Regions from separate parts of the Pseudorhodoplanes sp. genome, predicted to be linked through region 1. Evidence: predicted binding sites of a transcription regulator. Region 1 holds the regulator's gene; each other region holds the start of a gene.
What was found. Region 1 encodes LexA, which represses DNA repair genes until DNA is damaged. Its sites were predicted from a motif close to TGTTCNNNNTGTGTTCNG; they were not measured.
Positions count from the first base shown of each region.

Region 2: a site for LexA is predicted at 3,601-3,618, ahead of AC5I5I_RS24135 (ImuA family protein). Genes of this name have one in related genera too.
Region 3: a site for LexA is predicted at 3,112-3,129, ahead of uvrA (excinuclease ABC subunit UvrA). Genes of this name have one in related genera too.

Region 1 covers NZ_JCABZI010000004.1:37,311-42,802, forward strand. Annotated here, with positions in the region: gene AC5I5I_RS06805 (ComEC/Rec2 family competence protein) at 1-1,387, shown strand, start outside; gene lexA (transcriptional repressor LexA) at 1,370-2,065, opposite strand; gene AC5I5I_RS06815 (molybdopterin molybdotransferase MoeA) at 2,198-3,409, opposite strand; gene moaC (cyclic pyranopterin monophosphate synthase MoaC) at 3,412-3,894, opposite strand; gene trpC (indole-3-glycerol phosphate synthase TrpC) at 3,898-4,713, opposite strand; gene trpD (anthranilate phosphoribosyltransferase) at 4,721-5,492, opposite strand, start outside.
Region 2 covers NZ_JCABZI010000020.1:17,367-22,858, forward strand. Annotated here, with positions in the region: gene AC5I5I_RS24125 (error-prone DNA polymerase) at 1-1,396, opposite strand, end outside; gene AC5I5I_RS24130 (DUF6504 family protein) at 1,393-2,913, opposite strand; gene AC5I5I_RS24135 (ImuA family protein) at 2,828-3,562, opposite strand; gene AC5I5I_RS24140 (hypothetical protein) at 3,736-3,990, shown strand; gene AC5I5I_RS24145 (SOS response-associated peptidase) at 4,029-4,760, opposite strand; gene AC5I5I_RS24150 (hypothetical protein) at 5,007-5,363, opposite strand; gene AC5I5I_RS24155 (hypothetical protein) at 5,431-5,492, opposite strand, start outside.
Region 3 covers NZ_JCABZI010000019.1:91,013-96,504, reverse strand. Annotated here, with positions in the region: gene AC5I5I_RS23265 (response regulator) at 1-66, opposite strand, end outside; gene uvrA (excinuclease ABC subunit UvrA) at 92-3,040, opposite strand; gene AC5I5I_RS23255 (outer membrane protein) at 3,289-4,062, opposite strand; gene ku (non-homologous end joining protein Ku) at 4,296-5,246, shown strand; gene ligD (DNA ligase D) at 5,261-5,492, shown strand, end outside.

The sequences.
Region 1 (5,492 bases):
GCTGTCGATCTCCGGCTATCACATGGCCGTGGTTGCCGGCATCGCCTTCTTCACGTTCCGCGCCGGCCTCGCGTTCTTCCCTTCGATTGCCAGCCGTTACCCAATCAAGAAATGGGCGGCGCTGGCGGCTCTGTGCATGGCGGCATTCTATCTGCTGCTGTCCGGTGCCGAAGTCGCGACCCAGCGCGCCTTCATCATGACGGCAATCGTGTTGATCGGCGTGATCTTCGACCGGCCGGCCCTGACGCTTCGTACGATCTGCGTCGCCGCCTTGGTGCTGCTCGCGATCTCGCCGGAGGCAATTGTCCATCCGAGTTTCCAGATGTCGTTTGCGGCCACGCTCGCGCTGATCGCGGTGTACGAGCGCGGACTGCCAATCATGTCGGCCGAGCCGGGCACGCCCTTTGCGGCCCGGATGGCGTTATGGGGCGGACGGGAGATCGCGGCGCTCGTCATTGCGTCGCTTGTCGCGGGGTCTGCGACGACACTGTTCGCCGCCTATCACTTTCACAGACTGGCGCCTTATGGCGTGCTGGCAAATCTCTTCGCGATGCCGGCGGTGTCGATCTGGGTGATGCCGGCTGGCATTCTCGGCCTGATCGCACTGCCGTTCGGCTTCGACCGGCCATTCTGGTGGCTGATGGGCGAGGGCATCGAGTGGATGATCGTTGTCGCAACCTGGGTTGCCAGTCTGCCCGGCGCCGTCGGACGGATCCCGGCTTTCGGCGTTGGCACCCTGCTGATCGGCGCTGCCGGGCTGGTGGTGATGTGCCTGTTGCGATCGCCGCTGCGGTGGACCGGCGCGGCGATGGTCGCGCTTTGTATCGTGTTTGCCTGGAGGGCACCGCGACCGGACATCCTTGTGTCGGCCGACGCAAGCATGGTGGCGGTCCGCGATGCCGGCGGAGTCTTGCGGGTCATGGCCAGCCGCCGCGACGGATTCGTCCTGCGTGAGTGGCTTGCCGCCGATGGCGATGCCAGAACCGACAAGGACGAGTCGCTGGCGGAGGGCATTCGCTGCGACCTGGCGGGATGCGTTGCACGGCTGGCCGACGGCCGCGCCGTCGCGCTGTCGCTCAGCGCGGAGGCGCTGATGGAGGATTGCACTTCGGCGGTTTTTGTCGTGACCGCGCGCAACGCTCCGCCGGTTTGCGCCGCGTTGCTGATCGACCGCACTCGCGCGCGCGCTCATGGTGCGGCCGCGGCCCGCTGGGATGGCGGCATGTTCGTGCAGGAGAGCACGCGGCCGCCAACCTACGACCGGCCTTGGGCCCGCGCTCCTGCGGCAGTGGCTACGATCCCCGCACGCCCGGCCCCGCCGCGCGACGCGACACCGCGGCCGGCCGATCTGGAAGCCGACGACGGTCCGTCAGTAACGCCGGAATAGTCCCACCAGTTTGCCCTGAATCCGGACGCGGGTCGGCGGCAGGATACGGACTTCATACGACGTGTTAGCCGGTTCAAGTGCGATGGAAGCGCCGCGCCTGCGAAACCGTTTGAGGGTCGCTTCCTCATCGTCGATCAGGGCCACGACGATGTCGCCGGTATCGGCGGCCTCGGACTTGCGGATCAGCACCGTATCGCCGTCGAGAATGCCGGCATCGACCATCGAATCGCCGCGCACTTCGAGCGCGAAGTGATCGCCCGAGGTGAGCAGGTCCGGCGGCACATTGATGGTGTGGCTTTTGGTCTGGATCGCCTCGATCGGCGTGCCCGCCGCGATTCGGCCCATCATCGGCACCGCGACGGGGCGGCCGCCATCGTCTTCCGACGCGGTTCGCACCCGGCCGAGATTGCCCTCGATCACGCTCGGGGTGAAACCACGGCGGGGCGTGCTGCCCTGGTTGACCGAATCCGGCAGCTTGATCACCTCGATCGCGCGCGCGCGGTTCGGCAGGCGCCGGATGAAACCGCGCTCCTCCAGCGCCGTGATCAGCCGGTGGATGCCGGATTTGGACCGCAGGTCGAGGGCGTCCTTCATCTCGTCGAAGGACGGCGGAACGCCGGCTTCCTTCAGACGCTCGTTTATGAATCGCAGAAGCTCGAACTGCTTGCGGGTCAGCATTCAGGTGTCTCCCGGACAGCGTCAGGATCGTGGAACAATCCCAAGAGATACGAAACAAATCATGAACGAACACTATATGTTCGATATGTGTTCCGCAACCCCTTAATTTGACGTGAAGAAAGCGGGAGATGCCTAAAGGGGAAGCTTCAGGATAACACAGGGTGAACCGGCGGGCGCGGGCGATGCATGCGGTTCGCGGATCACGAGGCAATCGGCATCGGCCAGAATGCGGGTCATCGACGAATCCTGGGTCGGGAACGGAGTGGCCACCAGCGCGCCGCGCGACGACCGCGACAGGCGGGCTCGCAGGTAATCGGCACGCTCGTCGTTCTCGGGCAGGTCGCAGCCGAGCAGGCCATGGTCGAGGGGGATCGAGACGTCGGTTCGGCCGGTCAGGGTGCGCAGCAGCGGCACCAGAAACAGCACCGCGCAGACGAAGGCCGAGACCGGATTGCCCGGCAGGCCCAGCACATGAATCGGGCCGAGCCGGCCATGCATCAGCGGACGCCCCGGCCGCATCGCAATCTTCCAGAACGACAGGTCCATGCCTTCCTGCTTCAGGGCCTGCTGCACCAGGTCATAGTCGCCGACCGAAGCGCCCCCCATGGTGACGAGCACGTCGGCCCGCCGCATCCGCGCATCTTGGATCGCTGCAACGGTATCGGCCACGGTGTCGCGGGCGATGCCGAGGTCGCTGACATCGGCGCCTTCCTGGCGGGCCAGCGCGGCAACCGAATAGCCGTTCGAATAGACGATCTGACCCGGGCCGGGTTGGCGTCCGGGTAGCACCAGCTCGTCACCGGTGGCGAGCAAGGCGACGCGCGGCTTGCGGTGAACCGGTAGGATCGGGTGGTTCATCGCCGCCGCAAGCCCGAGATCGCGGCCGCTCAGGACGCGGCCGCGCGTGAGCAAGGTCTCCCCCTGCTTGAAATCCAGTCCGGCGGCGCGGATATGGCGGCCCTTCCGCGGCACCTCGGTGACGATGACGTTGTCGCCGTCGCGGCGGGTGTCTTCCTGCACCACGATGGTGTCGGCGCCGGCGGGCAACTCGCCGCCGGTGAAAATCCGCGCCGCCTGTCCCGGTCTCACCTCGCCAGTGAACGGCCGTCCGGCCGCGACCTCGCCGATGACTTTCAGATCGGTCGGCGCGCTGGTGATGTCCTCGGAACGGACCGCATAGCCATCCATCGCCGACACATCGACCGGCGGCTGGGTCCTGAGTGAGCGGACATCGTCAGCGAGGACGCGGCCATGCGCTTCGGTGATCGGCACGCGTTCGCTCGGCAGCGCACTCGCTTGCGCCAGCACGCGCTGCAAGGCGTCGGCAACGGGCAGGAGCGCCATATTCACGTCGCCCGGTAGGGACCGGATTTGCCGCCGGTCTTTTCCACCAGATGCACGCCTTCGATGCGCATGCCGCGCTCGGCGGCCTTGACCATGTCGTAGATGGTCAGGCACGCGACCGACACCGCGGTTAGCGCTTCCATTTCCACGCCGGTCGGTCCGGTCACCTTCACGCTGGCGCGCACGGCAATGCCGGGCAGCGCTGGGTCGGGCGTGAGGTCGACGCTCACCTGCGACAGTGCGAGTGGATGGCAGAGCGGGATCAGTTCGTGCGTGCGCTTGGCGGCCATGATGCCGGCGATGCGCGCGGTGCCGAGCACGTCGCCCTTCTTGGCATTGCCCGACATCACGAGGTCGAGCGTGGCCTTGCTCATCACCACGCGGCCTTCCGCGACGGCGACACGCTCGGTCGCCGCCTTGTCGGAGACGTCGACCATATGCGCTTCGCCGGATGGCCCGAGATGGGTGAGCACCTTGTCGGACATGGCTTAGCCCGCCGCCGCGCGGGGCTGGGGCCGAGCAAGCAGCGAACGCGTTGCCTCGGCCACATCGTTCGCGCGCATCAGGCTCTCACCGATCAGGAATGTGGAGATACCGACCGTCGACAATAGGGCGAGATCGGCCGGCGTGAAGATGCCGCTCTCGCCGACGATCAGCCGGTCGCGCGGGACCTTCGGCGCAAGCGCCATACTGACATCGAGTGATGTCTCGAATGTCCGCAGATTGCGGTTGTTGATGCCGAACAGCCGCGACTTGAGCTTGAGCGCGCGGTCGAGTTCGGCCTCATCGTGGATTTCGATCAGTACGTCCATGTCGTAGGAGATCGCCGCGGCTTCGAGTTCATGCGCGGCGGCGTCATCGATTGCGGCCATGATAATCAGGATGCAATCGCCACCCCAGGCGCGCGCCTGCGCCACCTGATAGGGATCGAACATGAAATCCTTCCGGAGCGCGGGCAGGGAGGTCGCGGCCCGCGCCTGCGTCAGGAATTCGGGCTTGCCCTGAAATGACGGCGCATCGGTCAGCACCGACAGGCAGGCGGCACCGCCCTGTTCGTAAGCCTTCGCAATCGCCACCGGATCGAAATCCGCGCGGATCAGCCCTTTTGACGGACTGGCCTTCTTGACCTCGGCGATCAGCGCGTATTGCCCGCCGGCGAGCTTGCGCTCGATAGCGGCGGCAAAGCCGCGCGGCGCGGACCCGGTCCGCGCTTCAGCCTCAAGCGTGGCGAGACTCGTCTCACGCTTCGCGGCCGCGATCTCCTCGCGCTTGTAGGCCTCGATCGTCTTCAGGATGTCGGCCATTGAACTCTCATGCGTTGGACACGTCGATCAGCCGCTCGAGACGCGTCCGCGCGCCGCCGCTGGACAACGCCTTGCGCGCCAGTTCGGCGCCGTCTTTCAGGTCTTTCGCCGCGCCTGCAACCACCAGCGTGGCGGCAGCGTTCATGATCGCGACATCGCGATAGGCGCCGGGCTTGTCCTCCAGCACATCCTTGAGCGCTGCTGCATTGTGGTAGGCGTCGGCGCCGCGCAAAGCTTCCGGCTTGACCGGTGCGATACCGATATCGGCCGGCGAAATCTCGAAAGTGCGGATGTTGCCATTCTCGAGCGCGGCGACCGCAGTCGGCCCGGAGGTCGTGATCTCGTCGAGCCCATCCGAGCCATGCACCACCCAGACCGCTTCCGAGCCGAGATTTTTCAGCACCAACGCGAGCGGCTCGATCCATTGCCGCGAAAACACACCGACGAGCTGACGCTTGACGCTGGCCGGATTGGACAGCGGACCGAGCAGATTGAAGATGGTGCGGGTGCCGAGTTCGACCCGGGTGGCGCCGACATTCTTCATCGCCGGATGATGCGATGGCGCAAACATGAAGCCGATGCCGGCCTCATAGATGCAGCGGGTGATCTCGTCCGGCCGCAGGTCGATCTTGATGCCGAGCGCGGTGAGGACGTCGGCCGCACCCGATTTCGACGACAACGCGCGATTGCCATGCTTCGCCACCGGCACGCCGGCGCCCGCGACAATGAACGCCGCGCAAGTCGAAATGTTGTATGAGCCCGAGGCATCGCCGCCGGTG
Region 2 (5,492 bases), on a different contig from region 1:
GCGCGAGGAGGAGGCGGCGATCGGGAACGAGCTTGAGGTCCTTGACCTCCCTCATACCGACACCGTCCTTCGAGAACGTCCAGACCTGTGACGATAGCGTCCTGATCAGATCCTCGGTGAGGCCGAGCGCCTTGCCGACGTCGCGGAGCGCGCCCTTCGAGCGATACCGGATCACGGTCGAGCACAGCGCGGCCCGATCGCGACCGTAGGTCTCGAACACCCATTGGATCACGATCTCGCGGCGCTCGTGTTCGAAATCGACGTCGATGTCGGGTGGCTCGCGCCGCTCCTCAGAAACGAAGCGCTCGAACAGCAGGTCGTTGCGGCCCGGGTCGATCGAGGTGATGCCGAGCACGAAGCAGACGGCGGAGTTCGCGGCGGAGCCACGGCCCTGGCACAGGATCTCCTGCGAACGGGCGAAGCGGACGATGCTGTTCACGGTGAGGAAATAAGGCGCATAGGCGAGCTTGGCGATCAGCCGCAACTCGTGCTCAAGCGCCTTGCGGACGCGGTCGGGTAGTCCTTCCGGATAGCGCGCCTGCGCCCCTTCCCAGGTCAACCTTTCAAGCGTCTCCTGCGGGGTCAGCGCCGGGTCGTCGCGTTCCTCGGGATATTGATAGGCGAGCTCGTCCAAGTTGAAGCGGCATCGCTCCACTATCTCGCTCGTTCGCGATAGAGCCTCCGGGTAGCGTTGGAAAAGGCGCTGCATCTCCTCGGGCGGCTTGAGGTAGCGGTCGGCGTGCCGCTCGCGCCGCTGTCCAAGTTCGTCGATGGTGACGTTGTGGCGAATGCAGGTGACGACGTCCTGCAGCATGCGGCGGCCCGGCTCGTGGAAAAGGACGTCGTTGGTCACCACCGTCGGGACCCCCATGCGAGTTGCGAGGTTCGACAGATCATGCAGGCGCAGTTGGTCGTTGGGCCTACGCTGCAGCGTCAACGCCAAGAAGGCGCGATCGCCGAAGGCGTCGCGAAGCCTGCGAAGACGGACGCCGCAGATTTGGTCGGCCTGATCGGGGACCAGAACCACGATCAGGCCTTCGCCATAGGCGACAAGGTCGGCCCACTCAAGCACGCAGCGCGCCTTGCCGCCGCGCTTTTTGCCATGGGTCAAAAGACGGCAGAGCCGGGAGTATGCGGCTCGATCCGTCGGGTAAACCAGGACCGACATCCCCTCAAAGAGGTCTAGGCGACAACCGACGATGAGCCGTACGCCGGTCGACTTGGCCGCCTCATGCGCCCGGACGATGCCCGCCAGACTGTTGCGATCGACCACGGCCAGCGCCTTGATACCAAGCACTGCGGCTGTGGCGAAGAGCTCATCGGCCGAGGACGCTCCGCGCAGGAAACTGAAATGCGAGGTGACCTGCAGCTCGGCGTATCGGGTGAGCGCGGTCATCCGAAGATCCCATGGATGAACCACCGGTGCGACCCGGTGCCCGGGTTCTCGCCGTCGCCGGCACGATAGATCCAGTAGCGCTCGCCGGCCTCGTCCTCGACGCGGAAGTAGTCGCGCACGGCCGAGAGCTCGGCATCGCGGCGCCACCACTCGCCGAAGATTCGCTCGGGCCCATCTGCACGCTTGACGCGGCGACGGACGCCGCGCCAGATGAACGTCACCGGCGGATGGTCGGGCAGCAGCGCGACCGTCTCGATCGGCTCTGCCGGTGCCAGAAGCCGCGAGGGTCGAGGCCACTCGCCGTTCCAGTTCTCGCCGGTCGCGGTCGCCATCGGCAGTACCTTGCGGACGGACCGTTCCGGGACATCGCTGGCAATGGCGGCGATACGATAGAGCCGGCGCTCCCCGACCCGGTTGGCGAGCGTATCGATCAGGCCGGAAACGTCCGGTATCGCGGCCTCAACCAGCGAGGCAACGTGCTGTGTGTTGGCTAGGGGCTCGGCCAGCGTCGCCGCAAGTGACATGATCTCGATCCCGAACCCAGGGTCGATCGTCTCGATCTTTTCAGTGAGCAGGCGCGTCAGCCGCCGGATGTGGCGAACCGGCGCGGCGGTCATCACTCGAACCGCTTCGGTGCGGCTATCGACGCGCTCGCAGATCAGGTCGAGATGCCTGACGCCTAGGCCTCTGGCCTCGAGCCGCTGGCAGAGGTCGCCCACGAGCTTACCGATATATCGAGCGATCGTTTCTGCCGCCCCGATCGGCTCAGCGAAGGCGCGCCGGACCTCGATGATGTCGGGCGGCCGGATCGGCTCGATAGGCTCACGCACCATTCCCAGAGCCTGGTCGAGCCTACGGTTCAGTTCGGGACCAAAGCGCAATATCAACGGCGCGCGCGGTTGGGCGAGAAGATCGGCGGTTGTGCTGAAGCCTAACGCCCGCAGACCCGCGACGATGTCTGGCGCCAAACGCAATGCTGCAATCGGCAACCGCCCGATCGCATCCTCATGGACGCCGTGATCTACGATGACGAGGGAGGCCGCTCCGTACCGCGCCAACCCATGGGCGATGCCCCAAGTGTCGGCGACGGCAGCACGAGCATCGAAGCCCGACGCCGCCAACCTCACGATCAGGCCCTCCAACATGGCCTCCTCGCCGCCGCGAAGGTGGTCGGCGCCGGTGGTGTCCAGAACGACGCCATCTGGCGGGTCCGCCGCGACGATGGGGGAATAACGCAGCATCCAGCCCGCCAGCGCGTCGAGCGATTTCAGATCGCCCGCGAGGTCGGCGTCTTCAAGCGTCAGCCCGGGCACCAGGACCTGCGCCCTGGTCGCGGGCATGCCGATGCGCACGCCGGCCTGCCGAGCCACGCTATCGGCAGCGACGACGACGCGTCGGCGTCCGTCATGGGCAGCAAGAGCCAGCCCACCCTCAAGCTGAGGCGAAGCGGCGCCAGATCTCCTTTTCCACCGGTCGGTTGGCCAGGTCGGGAGGTAGAGCGAGACGACCCGTGCCATCGCAGGCCTCCAGTTCGAAATCGGCGCTTTCGCCGGCGCGGCAACGGATAAGTTCGATCAGCCATCGCGGTCGCCCTACGCCGGGCACCGGAAGTGGAGCGGACGGCAGAGTGGAAACCCGCCACCGCGTCACCGCGGCTGTCGGTTGTCCGAAATCGACCGCGTCCGCCTGTCGCCGCCATCGGCGGATAGCCAGCGCGATCGTTCCTGAGCCCTCGGCTGCGAGTTGAAGTCGCCGCGAGGCCGTGATCGACAACCGCCCGATTTCGCCAACGACGGCACCCAGCCCACCATGACGCAGGCCCTCCTCGGCGCAGGCTAGAACCGCTTTGTCGTCGCCGGCTTCGACGTAAATCACGCGATCTGCGGCAAGGCCGACCTGCGCGATCGCCGGGGCGAACAGGTCGGTGCGTGTGAGGCACCAGAGGACTTTGCCCGTCGTCCGTGCCGCTATGCCGGCGACGAAAAGCGCGGCCGCCGCCCCGTCGGTGGCGCCGTTGCCACCCCCGGCGACTTCATGCAGCGCGCCGAGCTCCAACCCCTTTGCCGGCAGCCGCTCGTCGAGTGCGCGAAGACCGAAGCTCAGTACCTGCCGCTGGCGGGATGGCCCACCCTGGATCCGGTCGATTTGCTCCCGAAGGCGCGCCATGACGGGCTCGCAAGCCACTTGATCTCGCTCCTGAATTATGTTCGCTTTTTGTTCTTTCTAACGGCGTGCGAGTCAAGACACGCAAATGCAACACGCCACGCGACCGCTGAGCGAAGAGCGTTCAGTGAACCTCCACCAATCAGCGGCGTTGTCGGCTCACCCTCGTCGAGATCATGCGCATGCCCACCCCCTCGTTCCGCTTTCCCGGCGTTCTGAATTCACAGGAGCTTCTCATTGCCGAAGCGATACTTGCCCGAGCGTCGAACGCGTTGGGCCTCGAGCGCACGGACGCCGTTACGGATAAGGACGCGGCGAAGGCGCGCCTTGGCGGGATCGTCGTGCGGTTGATGTCGGATCGATCGAGATCCATCGGCGATCTATCGGCCGCCGCCGTCGAGGCGTTCCTCGGAGCTGGCGAACTCACCTAATTCCATCTTCCCGCCACCGTCAGGTTCGCAGAAGAGCGCTACGACAACGGAGCAAGGTCATCCTTTTTGCCGCCCCGCTGAACCGTCGTCAGCGCGCCATCCGGCAACGGCCGCTGCAGCGCCTTGGCCTGGTCCCATGACGCCGTCATCCACATCTCGATTTCCCAGGGCTCGGTCAGGATGACCGGCATCGCCTTGGGATGAACGGCGCCGACTTCGGCATTCGGGTCTGTCGTGAGAAAGGCGAACAGGTCCGTCGTCTCCACGCCGTTCTTGATCTTGCGAACCCCGGTCCATCCCGCAGTCCAGATTCCGGCGAAGAACGCGAGCGGGCGGTCCTCCGCGAGGGCGAACCAGACATCGAGCTTCGACCCATGGTGGAACTCGCTGAAGCTGGTGAGTGGGACCACGCAACGGTTCGCCGGACCAAGCCAGGGCTTCCAGTGCGACGAAGTGGTCTTGCGAACGTTGGTGGTTCCGCCATCGGGCTCAATCCGCAAGAGCTCGTCGAAGTCGACGGCCTTCCCCTTGGCCTCCAGCTTGCCGGCCCGCTTCTTCGCCAACTCGAAGATCGCCTTCTTCGACGACGGCATGCCCCATCGCACCATGGCGAGTTCTCGCGTGCCATCGAGAGCATTCCGGACGATCGGCGCTGGGTAATCCGGAAAGATGCCGGGCAGTGGCGGCAGATTTCCGGTCGTGTCGCGCATGGCCCGGGCGAGCGCGACGATGGCGGCCTGGCCCTTGGTCAGGCTATAGAGGTTGCACATGAGAAGCTCCTGGCTCGCCCGACGCCATGCATTCAATCAGCATCTCGACCAAGAGGCGACAGCATTAATCTAGAGCGAGGGCGGCGCCGGATACTCTATACCGCGCGCCAGGTTGCTCGGCTCGCGCGAGAGCGCTGCGACGCCGACGCGGCTGGTTTTGTGGAGGCGACTCCATCCGGGTGGACGCGAGAACAGGCCTTGTTCCCGGTCGCTCGAAGGGAGCACGTCCCGACAGCGAGTGGGAATTCACCCCGCTTCCAGCGCCCACTGCGCATATGGCGTATTATTGGCCAATTTCCGATTGAGGTCTGGCGCCCCGTCGTCCCACCATACCGGCCCGCGCTCTCCGAGCGCAATTTTAGCGGCATCGACCTCGGCCCTTGCCAGCTTCAAGTCGCCTTGACCCGCCTTGGCGTATCTGACGGCCCGCCGGGCATCCATCAGCTGGCTGACCAACTGCTGCCGCTTCGCCTCGGCGATCGCAGGGTTCGTCGCTCTCCACAATCTGCCCGCGACCATAAAGTAACGGCCGTCGGGCGTCGTCGGGTAGATCCTATCGGCCAATCTGTGTGTCTCCCTGTCGGTGATGCTCGGTGCATTCATGGACTTGCCGTCAAAGCGCGTGCCGAGCCGCTATCCGCGTTTGACCCTCGCGCGCTGATGGACGCCGTCAACGCAGCAGGCCATCAGCGTCGAAGGCGTCCCAGCCTTCCAACGGAGTTCGCGTAATGT
Region 3 (5,492 bases), on a different contig from region 1:
AGTATTGGCAAAACTATCAACAGAGCTGGCGTCCATTTCATTATCCCCCACCACCAATGCAATCATGCGTTGTGGCCGGGCTTCCGTCAACTCACTCCGCCGCTTCCACCTTCCGCCGCTTCGGGCCGCCCTTGGCCAGCACCGGCTTGAGATATTGCCCGGTGTAGCTGCGCTTCTCCTTGACCACGTCTTCCGGCGTGCCGGCCGCCACGATCTCGCCGCCGCCGTCGCCGCCTTCGGGGCCGAGATCGATGATCCAGTCGGCGGTCTTGATCACCTCGAGATTGTGCTCGATCACCACCACCGAATTGCCGGTCTCGACCAGCTCGTGCAGCACGTCGAGCAGCTTGGCGACATCGTGGAAATGCAGCCCGGTGGTGGGTTCATCCAAGATGTAGAGCGTGCGGCCAGTGGCGCGCTTCGACAATTCCTTGGCGAGCTTGATGCGCTGCGCCTCGCCCCCCGACAGCGTGGTGGCCTGCTGGCCGATATGGATGTAGCCCAGCCCCACGCGCTGCAGCGTGGTCAGGATATCGCGGATCTTCGGCACCGCCTTGAAGAAGTCCGCGCCCTCGTCGACCGTCATGTCGAGAATGTCGGCGATCGACTTGTTCTTGAAGGTGACGTCGAGGGTCTCGCGATTGTAACGTTTGCCCTTGCAGGTCTCGCAGGTGACATACACGTCGGGCAGGAAGTGCATCTCGATCTTGATGACGCCGTCGCCCTGGCAGGCCTCGCAGCGGCCGCCCTTGACGTTGAAGGAGAAGCGGCCGGGCTCGTAGCCGCGCGCCTTCGACTCCGGCAGGCCGGCGAACCATTCGCGGATCGGGGTGAAGGCGCCGGTATAGGTCGCGGGATTGGAGCGCGGGGTGCGGCCGATCGGCGACTGGTCGATGTCGATGATCTTGTCGATATGCTCCAGCCCCTCGATGCGGTCATGCGGGGCGGGGGCGTCGGAGGCGCCGTTCAGCTTGCGGGCGATCGACTTGTACAGCGTGTCGACGAGGAAGGTCGACTTGCCGCCGCCGGAGACGCCGGTGACCGCGGTGAACAGACCCAGCGGGATTTCGGCGGTGACGTTCTTCAGATTGTTGCCGCGCGCGTTGACCACCTTGATGGCGCGATGCTTCGACGGCGCGCGGCGCTCGGGAACCGGAATGCCGTATTCGCCGGTGAGATATTTGCCGGTGAGCGAATGCTTGTCGTGCATCACCTCGTCGGGCGTGCCCTGCGCCACGATGCGCCCGCCATGCACGCCGGCGCCGGGGCCGATATCGAGCACGTAATCGGCGAGCCGGATCGCGTCCTCGTCATGCTCGACCACGATCACGGTGTTGCCGAGGTCGCGCAGCCGCTTCAGCGTTTCAAGAAGCCGCGCATTGTCGCGCTGGTGCAGGCCGATGGAGGGCTCGTCCAGCACGTAGAGCACACCGGTCAGGCCTGATCCGATCTGCGAGGCGAGGCGGATGCGCTGGCTCTCGCCGCCCGACAGCGTGCCGGAGGCGCGGGCGAGGGTGAGATATTCGAGGCCGACGTCCACGAGGAAGCGCAGGCGGTCGCGGATCTCCTTCAGGATGCGGACCGCGATCTCGTTCTGCTGCTTGTTGAGCTGCGACGGGATGCCCTCGAACCATTGCGCGGCCTTGCGGATGCTCATCTCGGAGACCTGGCCGATATGCAGGCCGCCGATCTTCACGCACATCGCTTCCGGCTTCAGGCGATAGCCATTGCAGGCGTCGCACGGCACGTCGGTAAAATACTTGCCCAGTTCCTCGCGCGCCCATTCGCTTTCTGTCTCGCGGAAGCGGCGCTCCAGATTGGTGACCACGCCTTCGAACGGCTTCTTGGTGGTGTAGGAGCGCAGCCCGTCGTCATAGGTGAACTTGATGTCGTCGTCGCCGGAGCCATACAGGATCGCGTCCTGGGTCTTTTTCGGCAGCGCCTTCCACTTGGTGTCGAGGGTGAATTTGTAATGCTTGGCCAGCGCTTCCAGCGTCTGCACGTAATAGGGCGATGACGATTTCGCCCATGGCGCGATCGCGCCCTTGCGCAGCGTCATGTCCTTGTCGGTGATGACCAGTTCGGCGTCGATATGCTGCTCGACGCCGAGGCCGCCGCATTTCGGGCAGGCGCCGAACGGATTGTTGAACGAGAATAGGCGCGGCTCGATCTCGGCAATGGTGAAGCCGGAGACCGGGCAGGCGAATTTCTCGGAGAACAGCATGCGCTCTTCGGCATGGCTGCCCTTGAGGCGCTTGCCTTCGGCTGCGACGCCGCCATCGGCGAATTCCGCCACCGCCATGCCTTCGGCCAGCGCCAGCGCGGTCTCGAAACTTTCCGCCAGCCGCTGCTTGATGTCGGCACGGACCACAATGCGGTCCACCACCACGTCGATATTGTGCTTGAACTTCTTGTCCAGCACCGGCGCGTTGGCGATCTCGTAATATTGCCCGTCGATCTTCAGCCGCTGAAAGCCGCGCTTCATCCAGTCGGCAACCTCCTTCTTGTATTCGCCTTTCCGGTCGCGCACGACCGGCGCCAGGATGTAGAGGCGGGTGCCCTCGGGCAACGCCAGCACCCGGTCGACCATCTGCGACACGGTCTGGCTCTCGATCGGCAGGCCGGTCGCGGGCGAGTAGGGGATGCCGACCCGCGCCCACAGCAGCCGCATGTAATCGTAGATCTCGGTGACGGTGCCGACGGTCGAGCGCGGGTTCTTCGAGGTGGTCTTCTGCTCGATGGAGATGGCCGGCGACAGGCCGTCGATCTGGTCGACATCCGGCTTCTGCATCATCTCGAGGAATTGCCGGGCATAGGCCGACAGGCTCTCGACGTAGCGGCGTTGGCCCTCGGCATAGATGGTGTCGAAGGCGAGCGAGGATTTGCCCGACCCGGACAGGCCGGTGAACACCACCAGCGAATCGCGCGGCAGGTCGACGTCCACGTTCTTGAGATTGTGCTCGCGGGCGCCGCGAATGGAGATCACGCGGCTATCGGCGCGACGGGACGATTTGGCGCTCTTGTCGAACAGGTCGTTCATGCCGGGGTACCGGGGCTCTGCAAAGTTACGGCGGACGTCCGGCACGCGTTTCGACGCAGGCGGATGGTCAGGCGAACGTAGTGAGAACACCTGCGGTTTTCCACCCCCGGCGGCCGCATGGGCGTTATCTGTCAACAGACACCGGCCGGAACTCACGGGCCGCGCCGGAAGCTGCGCGGCTACGGGCCCATCCAAAGCAAAAGGGCCGGCGCGAGGCCGGCCCTTTGAGAGATCCGAGCGCGGATGGCTCAGTATTTCGCCATCACCGGAGCCTTGCCCCAGTCGAACCGATAGTTCACGCCAACCTTCACAGTCTGCACGCTGTCGCTGAAGGTATAAGTCTCGCTGCCAGGATCAAGATTGGCGATCGAGACGTTGCTGAAGTCCATGTAGAGATACTCGACCTTGACCGACCAGTTCGGTGTCAGTCCGTATTCGAGACCGCCGCCAAGCGTCCAGCCGCCGCGGTTCTTCGACACCGACACGAAATCGGTCGGATCAATGGCGCCGCCGTCGGTGTCACCGGCTAGCTGCGAGATCTTCGCATTCACATAACCGCCCTTGACGTACCAGAGGGCGCGGTCCATTGCCCAGCCAAGGCGGCCGGTCACGGTGTAGTAACGGCCATAGCTGACGGAGAAGATGTCGTCGTTTCCGGCGCTGCCGGGGCCGAAGAACGTCACATTGGCGCTGGGATTGAGTTCCCCAAGGTCTGCTTCAATGCCGACGACCCAGTTGCCGGCTTGCCAGTTGTAGCCAATCTGGCCGCCCCACATCCAGTCGTCCGGCTTCAGCTTCTGGCTCTGCGGCCCGCCATTGTCGAAGGTTCCTGTGGTGCCATCGACCGTGGAATCGGCCCAAGCCCAGCCGGCATGGCCGCCGACATAGAAACCGGACCAGTTGTACATCGGCGCGACGACCGGCGCGGCCTTGTAGACCGGGCGCGCGATGTCAGCAGCGTGAGCGGCCGCGGTCATCAGGACCGTTGCAGCGATCGTGTATCCAATTTTCAAGGCACGCATGAGAGCCTCCCCAGGCTTTCTGGAATCGTCCCGGGGACTATATCCGCCGTTCGCCGCGCGCGCTGTCACCCGCCTGCAACAATCGTATTCTATTCACAGTATAGGTACGCAAATAAGGAGCTGCGCATACGCGATTTCGCAACCCTTACGGTGCATAAGGGCAGGGAACCGGACTTGGCGGCGGTCGTTTTATGACCTTGAATGCCGCTGCAGTCCCGCGAGAGGGGTTTTCCATGCCGACGCGTGCGTATTGGTCGGGCCGGATCAGGCTGGCACTGGTCTCGATCCCGGTTGAAGTCCTGCCGGCCACAAAGTCCACCAGCCGGATTTCGTTCAACCAGATCCACGAGCCGACCGGCAAGCGCATCCGCTATGAGAAGGTGGTGCCGGGCGTCGGTCCGGTGGAAGCGTCGGAGATCGTGAAGGGCTACGAGGTCGAGAAGAACAAATACGTTCTCCTGACCGACGAGGAAATCAACGACGTCAAGCTCGAGGCCAAGAAGTCGATCGACCTGTCGCAATTCGTGGACGAGGATGCGATCGACGAAGTGTATTTCGACCGGCCATTCTACATCGTGCCGTCGGACGAGGATGAAGACGCGGCCGAGGCCTATATCGTTTTGCGCGACGCCTTGAAGAAGACGAAGAAGATCGGGCTCGGACAGCTGGTGGTGCGCGGCCAGGGATCGATCGTGGCGATCAAGCCCTACGGCAAGGGTCTTCTGATGGAGACGCTGCGCTATGCCGACGAGATCAAGAAAGCCGACGTATTCGACGAATTGCCGTCGAAAAAGGTCGATGCCGATCTGGTGTCGCTGGCCGAAGAGCTGATCCAGAAAAAGGCAGGCGACTTCCAGCCGGAGAAATTCAAGGACACCTATACGGCCGCGTTGCGCGAGCTGATCAAGGCCAAGGAAGAGAAGCGTCCGCCGCGCGAGATCGAGGAAGCGCAGCCGGTCTCCAACGTCATCAACCTGATGGACGCGCTGAAACGCAGCGTCGGCAAGGGCGGTGGCGACAAGGGCGGCGAGGGCAAACCCGCCGGCAAGGGCAGCGATTCCAAGTCGTCCGCATCGACCGGAAAAGCCAAGACGCCGGCAAGCAAGACCAAAACCGCCAAGAGCAAAAGCGCCAAGACTGCGAGCAAGACCGCCAAGAAGACCAGCCGCCGCAAGGCGGCGTGACGGATACCTGACCGATGCCCCGCGGATCGCTGCGCGAGTACAACGCCAGGCGGGACTTCGCGCGCACCGCCGAGCCGAAAGGCGTCGTCGGCAGGCAGAAGAAGGCATCCAAACTTCGCTATCTGATCCAGAAGCATGCCGCGCGCGCGCTGCATTACGACTTCCGCCTCGAGTGGAACGGCGTGCTGATGAGCTGGGCGGTGCCGAAAGGCCCCAGCGAGGATCCCGACGACAAGCGTCTGGCGG